Regions from separate parts of the Blautia sp. ZXY-1-C6 genome, predicted to be linked through region 2. Evidence: riboswitches for the same ligand, from Rfam matches in the RefSeq annotation. Region 2 holds a riboswitch; the other holds the start of a gene.

What was found. A riboswitch is a leader RNA that binds a small molecule or an ion and turns the genes downstream of it on or off. The one in region 2 is predicted to bind ZMP and ZTP.
Region 1: it holds a riboswitch for ZMP and ZTP, as region 2 does, so the genes downstream of both, AC075J_RS06480 (IMP cyclohydrolase) here and AC075J_RS07815 (formate--tetrahydrofolate ligase) in region 2, are expected to answer to the same signal.

The regions. Positions count from the first base shown of each region.
Region 1 covers NZ_JBWJVQ010000150.1:27,055-30,936, forward strand. The annotation lists gene AC075J_RS06475 (phosphoribosylaminoimidazolecarboxamide formyltransferase) at 75-1,259, opposite strand; gene AC075J_RS06480 (IMP cyclohydrolase) at 1,389-2,102, opposite strand; ZMP/ZTP riboswitch at 2,174-2,254, opposite strand; gene AC075J_RS06485 (peptidoglycan recognition protein family protein) at 2,345-3,049, opposite strand; gene guaB (IMP dehydrogenase) at 3,296-3,882, opposite strand, start outside.
Region 2 covers NZ_JBWJVQ010000162.1:43,445-47,326, reverse strand. The annotation lists gene AC075J_RS07820 (aspartate ammonia-lyase) at 1-816, shown strand, start outside; gene AC075J_RS07815 (formate--tetrahydrofolate ligase) at 925-2,610, opposite strand; ZMP/ZTP riboswitch at 2,775-2,860, opposite strand; partial or broken gene AC075J_RS07810 (DUF6783 domain-containing protein) at 3,030-3,200, opposite strand; partial or broken gene AC075J_RS07805 (DUF6783 domain-containing protein) at 3,159-3,278, shown strand; gene AC075J_RS07800 (aminotransferase class I/II-fold pyridoxal phosphate-dependent enzyme) at 3,833-3,882, shown strand, end outside.

The DNA.
Region 1 (3,882 bases), on a different contig from region 2:
GCGCTTAGTTTTTCTTAGGCTCCGAAACCGCGGACAAAAACATATAATGTCCTGCGCGTCCCCATACCAGCACCTTAGTGATGGAACAATCTGATACCAGTAAAACTCATCACCATTCCATATTTATTGCAAGTCTCGATCACAGCATCATCACGCACAGATCCACCCGGCTGCGCAATATACTTCACGCCACTCTTATGAGCACGCTCAATATTATCACTGAATGGGAAGAATGCATCAGATCCCAGTGTAACATCCGTCATCTGATCCAGCCATGCACGTTTCTCTTCCTTTGTAAATACTTCCGGTTTCTCTGTGAAAGTTTTCTCCCACATACCATCAGCAAGTACATCCATATATTCATCCCCGATATAAACATCTATGGCATTGTCACGTTCCGCACGTGAAATTGTATCTTTAAATGGCAGATTCAGCACTTTCGGGCACTGGCGAAGGAACCAGTTGTCTGCCTTCTGTCCTGCAAGTCTTGTACAATGTACACGTGACTGCTGTCCTGCACCAACACCGATAGCCTGTCCATCTTTTACGAAACATACAGAGTTGGACTGTGTATATTTCAGGATGATCAGAGAAATCTTCATATCACGTTTTGCTTCCTCTGTAAGCTCTTTATTCTCTGTCACAATATTGGAAAGCATTGCATCATCGATTTCAAGCTCCTGACGACCCTGCTCAAAAGTTACACCAAATACTTCTTTGTGTTCCAGCGGAGCCGGTACAAAGTTCTCCTCAATCTGGATCACATTGTAGTTACCTTTTTTCTTCTGCTTCAGGATTTCCAGTGCTTCCTCTGTGTATCCAGGTGCAATAACACCGTCAGATACCTCTCTCTTGATCAGAAGTGCTGTATCTTTATCACACACATCAGAAAGAGAAATAAAATCACCAAAAGAGGACATTCTGTCAGCACCGCGAGCTCTTGCATAAGCGCATGCTAATGGTGAAAAATTCTTCCAGTCCATATCATTTACCCAGTAGATCTTTGCCAGAGTCTCTGTAAGAGGAAGTCCTACAGCAGCACCGGCAGGGGATACATGTTTAAAAGATGTAGCTGCAGGAAGTCCTGTTGCTTTCTTCAGATTGGATACCAGCTGCCAGCCATTAAAAGCATCCAGGAAATTGATATATCCCGGTCTTCCGGAAAGGATCTTTACCGGAAGCTCAGATCCGTCTGCCATATAAATTTTTGCAGGTTTCTGATTCGGGTTACAGCCATATTTTAATTCGAATTCTTTCATTATATAAATCCTCCGTATGAACCAAATAAGTATTTTAAAATTAATTCCTGTAAATAATTTCTTACTGCGAAAGCATCGTCTTATGTTCACAATAATCTATGAGCACTATCTGTACTCAGTAAGTGACTATTATTTATTCTTATTAATAATCTTGCTTTCGTACTTACCTGTCTCAATATCAATATATCTTACAAACAGAGATACTTTGTTATCTTCGTTCAGGCTGTTCCAGAGAAGTTCTGCAAACTCATCCATATCATCCGGAATTGCTACCAGTTTCGGTTCGCCTTCAAAGCTTGGAAGTGGATTTCCGTCACATTTATAAGTATGGATGAAATGTCCCTCTCCTGCAATGGCATTCTCGTATGCAAATGTGTATCTGTTACATGCATCCGGATTTCCGTTGTTGCTCTTGAGAATTGACATTGCATAGTTGAATTTTCCGTTCTCTACGTGCATAACACCGGAGATACGAGGTGTATAGTTCGGACCGTCCGGCTCGAATTCTCTGCTTCTTAAGGACTGCTCAAAAGTAAGCTGATGATCCATTCCCTCATAAATGGTATCTGTCTGATCTCCGTTAGTTACGATTGTTTTGTTTCCCAGTACACGTACAGGTGCATAGATGATCAGACTCGGATCTGTAAGTTTGGACGGATCAAATGCCTGGGTACGGATTCCCTCACCATCCTCTACAAATACTCTGTTTCTGCTGTTCTCGCTTCTGCCCATGATGAAATAAGCTGTCACTGCTTTCTTACCGTCTGCGGAACGTCCAATCACAATTCCTCTGCCAGGATAGGAATTCTCTTTCAGTTCTTTTTCCAGTGATAACATTTCCATAATTTTTCTCCTTTTCGTTAAAAATAAGGTTAAAAAAAGCCTGGGAAACCTATTTATTCATTGAATAATTTCCAGGCTGCCCAGGCGGTCGGCTCATATACTCGCTGCACTCCCTGTAGGTAATCCTACTTCCGCCAGTCATGCAGGCACTGTTGTGAAAAAAATCACACGTTGTTATTATAGTACAATACTTCTTTGTGGATTTCAAGGCAAATTTTTTTGTACTGTGCTGAATTTTCGTTTTACTGAACATCCTGCAAACCATAATCAACATCAATCTGCGCCGCAATATCCGATTTCATCTGTATCCACGCATCCGGATTCTCCACATAATATTTCGGACAGTTTTTTCCGGTAACATCATAATGCCGGATCACGTTCTCTGATGTAAGCCCAAACCGCACGCACAACCACGCAGAAAGCTTCACTGCCGAATCATAAGTTGCCTCATTAAATTTCCCCGTCTCATCCGGATGACAGCACTCGATGGACAAAGTATCTACATTACGTGAGTTCGTCGCATAGGACATCTCTGACGTAGGAATACACTGCACCACTTCCCCATCCAGCCCCACTACAAAATGACTGCTCACCTTTGTGTCATGAGTAGTCGCCAGATTCTCGAAGTAGTTCCTATTTGCAATGGCTGTTGCCCCCGGATTTGCAGTATAATGAATGGCAATATACTGTACACTCTCAATAGGAATCTGCGGTCTGGAATATTCATTCGGTGTCAGCAGTTCCACATCTATGTACGGCGCCCCTTCTTTCTGCCATTGTTCCGGTCCGCCTGAAGAATCCGCATTATCTGTTCCTGACTGTTCCGCATCAGAAATCATCGTGTCAGAATTATGTAAAAAGTCCCCAATACTCCATCCATTTTCACTGGCCCGATTTATTATAATCCACCCAATCAGAACTATGATCACGAGCAGCATAAGGCTCATAAGAATTCTCTGATTTCTCTGCCTTACTCTGCTACTCTTTCGTCTTTTCGACCTGCTGTTTTTCTTTTTTGCTGCAGTTTTTCCTGTTCTGGTATCTGTTTTTTTCTTTTTGTTTATATGCTTTTGCATTTTTACCTTCTCTTACGGGATTTTACTCCCTTCAAAAAATACCCCGGCCGGCATGCCTGGAAATCTTATTTCTTTCCATCAGCAGCCAGCCGGGGCATATATTACACCTGAAATTTATTATTTGTCATCTACGCTATAGTTCGGAGCTTCTTTTGTGATATGAATATCATGTGGATGAGATTCCTTAAGAGATGCAGCAGAAATCTTGATGAATCTGCCTGTTTCTTTAAGCTTCTCAATAGTTTCTGCTCCACAATATCCCATACCGGAACGGAGACCGCCCATGAGCTGGAATACAGTATCCTCAACATGTCCTTTGTAAGCAACACGTCCTTCTACGCCTTCCGGAACAAGTTTCTTCGCATTCTCCTGGAAATAACGGTCTTTACTTCCGTTCTCCATAGCTGCGATAGATCCCATACCGCGGTATACTTTATATTTTCTGCCCTGATACAGTTCGAATGTTCCCGGGCTCTCGTCGCATCCTGCAAACATGCTTCCCATCATGCAGACATTCGCACCGGCTGCGATTGCCTTTGTGACATCTCCGGAATACTTGATACCACCGTCTGCAATGATCGGGATTCCGTATTCTTTTGCAGCTTCGTAGCAGTCCATAACAGCAGTGATCTGCGGAACACCGATACCTGCAACAACTCGTGTGGTACAGATAGATCCAGGTCCGATACCAACCTTAACTGCAT
Region 2 (3,882 bases):
GCATATTCGGTAGCAATCATGCGTGATATCCACAGAATGGATAAAGCAATGGATGAAATGCGGACTCTTAATATGGGAGGTACTGCTATTGGAACAGGAATTAATGCAGATGAGGGCTATCTGAGAAGAATTGTTCCAAATCTCACTGAAATATCGGGAATGGACTTTATACAGGCTTTTGATCTGATTGATTCCACTCAGAATCTGGATTCATTTGTAGCCGTTTCCGGTGCTGTGAAAGCATGTGCGGTAACTCTTTCCAAAATGTCAAATGATCTCCGTCTGATGTCCTCCGGTCCACGTACTGGTTTTGGGGAGATTAATCTTCCGGCAAAACAGAATGGTTCCTCTATTATGCCAGGTAAAGTTAATCCGGTTATTCCTGAAGTAGTGAATCAGGTTGCTTTTAATATTATTGGTAATGATGTTACCATTACCATGGCTGCAGAGGCTGGTCAGCTGGAATTAAATGCGTTTGAGCCGATTATTTTCTATTGCATGTTTCAGTCTATCGATACTCTTGGCTATGCAGTCCAGACATTGGTGGATAATTGTATTGTAGGAATTACGGCAAATGAAGAAAGATGCCGTTATCTGGTAGAAAACAGTGTAGGTATTATCACTGCAATCAGCCCCCATCTTGGATATCAGAAGGCTGCGGATATTGCAAAAAAGGCAATTAAGACAGGCGAATCTGTAAGAAGTCTGATTCTGAAAGAAAAGCTTATGGACGAGGATGAACTTAATCGCATTCTGGATCCGATCCATATGACGGAACCTGGTATTTCCGGAAAAGATTATCTTATAAAAAAATAAAGAAAAAAACAGGCGGGAAAATCTTCCCGCCTGTTAAATCGTCTGGACACATATCATACATAAATATGATTTTTATATTTTTGAATTATTCGATTGATTTCAACCGGATTAGAACAGACCTGTGATCTTACCTGTCTCGTCTACGTCGATTCTCTCAGCAGCCGGAACTTTAGGAAGACCTGGCATTGTCATGATCTCACCTGTAAGAGCTACGATGAATCCTGCACCAGCGGAAATCTTCAGGTTACGTACTGTAACTTCGAAGTCAGTAGGAGCACCCAGTTTAGTCTGGTCATCTGTTAAGCTGTACTGTGTCTTAGCTACACAGATCGGGCAGTTGCCAAAGCCAAGAGCTTCTAACTGTTTCGCCTGTTTCTGAGCGTTAGCTGTCAGAACTACTCTCTTACCGCCATATACTTTCTGAACGATCTGGTTCAGTTTGTCTTCGATAGAACCTTCCAGTTCATATGCATAGGAGAAGTCGTTTGGTTCTTCAACAAGACGGATAACTTCTTCTGCAAGTTTGATTCCGCCTTCGCCGCCTTTTGCCCATACTTCAGAAAGAGCAACGTTAACGCCCAGTTCTTTACATTTAGCTTCTACAAAGTCAAGCTCTGCTTTTGTATCTGTAGGGAATGCGTTGATAGCAACAACACATGGAAGTTTGTATACGTTTTTGATGTTGGAAACGTGTTTTAACAGGTTCGGGATACCTTTTTCAAGAGCTTCCAGGTTTTCATTGTTAAGGTCAGCTTTAGCAACGCCGCCGTTGTATTTCAGGGCACGTACTGTAGCTACGATTACAACTGCGCTTGGTTTTAAACCAGCCATACGGCATTTGATATCAAGGAATTTCTCAGCACCAAGGTCAGCACCGAAACCAGCTTCTGTGATTGCATAATCAGCAAGCTTCATAGCCATCTTTGTAGCTGTTACAGAGTTACATCCATGAGCGATGTTTGCGAATGGTCCACCATGTACGATTGCAGGAACGTGTTCCAGAGTCTGTACAAGGTTTGGTTTCAGAGCATCTTTTAACAGGGCTGTCATAGCGCCTTCTGCGTGAAGGTCACCTGCTGTTACAGGTTTCTGCTCGGAAACTTTTCCGTATGTATATCCGATGATGATCTTGGATAATCTTTCTTTCAGGTCTTTGATGTCGCTTGCAAGACAGAGAACTGCCATGATTTCAGATGCAACTGTGATGTCGTATCCGTCTTCACGAGGCATACCGTTTGTCTTTCCGCCAAGACCATCTACTACGTTACGAAGCTGACGGTCGTTCATATCTACACATCTTCTCCATGTGATCTTACGTGGGTCGATGTTTAATGCATTGCCCTGGAAGATGTGGTTGTCGATCATGGCTGCAAGTAAGTTGTTAGCTGCGCCGATTGCATGGAAGTCACCTGTGAAGTGAAGGTTGATGTCTTCCATCGGAACAACCTGTGCGTATCCGCCGCCTGCTGCACCACCTTTTACACCGAATACCGGTCCTAAGGATGGCTCACGAAGAGCTACCATAACACTCTTGCCAAGTCTCTGCATACCATCTGCAAGACCTACAGTAGTAGTAGTTTTACCTTCTCCTGCTGGAGTTGGGTTGATAGCTGTAACGAGGATTAATTTTCCATCCTTCTTATCACTTTCTTTCAGAAGATTGTAGTCGATTTTTGCTTTGTATTTTCCGTACTGCTCCAGATATTTGTCGTCAATACCTGCTTTCTCTGCGATCTGAGTAATTGGAAGCATCTCGCATTCCTGTGCAATTTCAATGTCTGATTTGAATCCCATAATTGTTTTTCTCCTTTCGTTTCCGCATAACATGAAAAACTTCTGTTGCTGTTCACTCCGCGATCAGCAACAATTATTAATTGAAAGAAGTATCGGCCGGTCTGTCTGACATTCCTGATTTCTGCTCCGGAAATTATAAAAAAAGGCCAGTATCTGAATACTTCAAATACTGCCCAGACGGTCGGCTCCCACAAACCTCCGACTCCACGTGGTTTGCACTCCACTCTTTCCGTCAGTACTCGAAGGTTCTTTCAATTGATGAATACAATATATCATTTTGAGAAAAAAATGTCAAGAAATTTTTGTTGAAACGTCAAAAAATGTGAGTAAACTGGATAAAAGTTGTGCAAATTGATAAGAGAAGAGAATCGTAATCCCTGGTAATGAAAGAAAATACGTTTTCTCAAGGAAAGAAATTGTTAAAAAATAAACACAGTTTTCCCTGATAAATGAAGAAAATATAAAAAGCGGGTAAAGCTAGAGCGTGTCTGAAAAATCATTCCCGCAATCTGCACGCCCCACTTTGCGGGATATTTCACCCGAATTCAGTTGCCGTAGCCCGCTACGGCGCCCTCATCCGGGCAAAATATACCACAAATTGTGACGCACATCTTGCAGAAAGCCTTTTTCAGACACGCTCTAGTGCAAAATATGGAAAATGGAATTGACAACAGTTCAGAAGATATGTTATTCTCATCTTTAGTATGAAAAGACACTATCGTTTTCATGCAAATATTTGCTCACATTCAGAGACAGTTTCTGAATGTTAAGCCATACGGACAGGCGGGGCAGTTGCCGGGTGGGAGACACCACATTATTGATTGAGTTAGAAGCTCAAATTTTATAAGTTGATTACTTTATAATAATCAGTGCGTAAGCACACATCATCTTGTGAAACGGTCAATAAGAGCATAGCATATATTTGCCAGCGATTGAAGACGACAGCAGTCATGAATATTTCAGAATACGGGAACAGGCACAGGATACAGACGGATTTATACGGGAAATCCGATCAGTATATAAAGAGACAGAGCCTGAGAAATTCTATAGATCATGAGAGAAGCAGATGGTGAATGAACTTATCTGCTTCTTTTTTTGTGCAGATATAGCAAATATATAGAGAAATAATTAATCATTGTGCCGGTTTGAGGCAGTATACAATTGCTGAATGATAGAACTGTATTTGCCGGTACATGACGACAGGAAAAGAGGAACATGTCAAATGGATTATGAAAGACAACAGCATGCGCCCATATATGAAGCACTGGAACG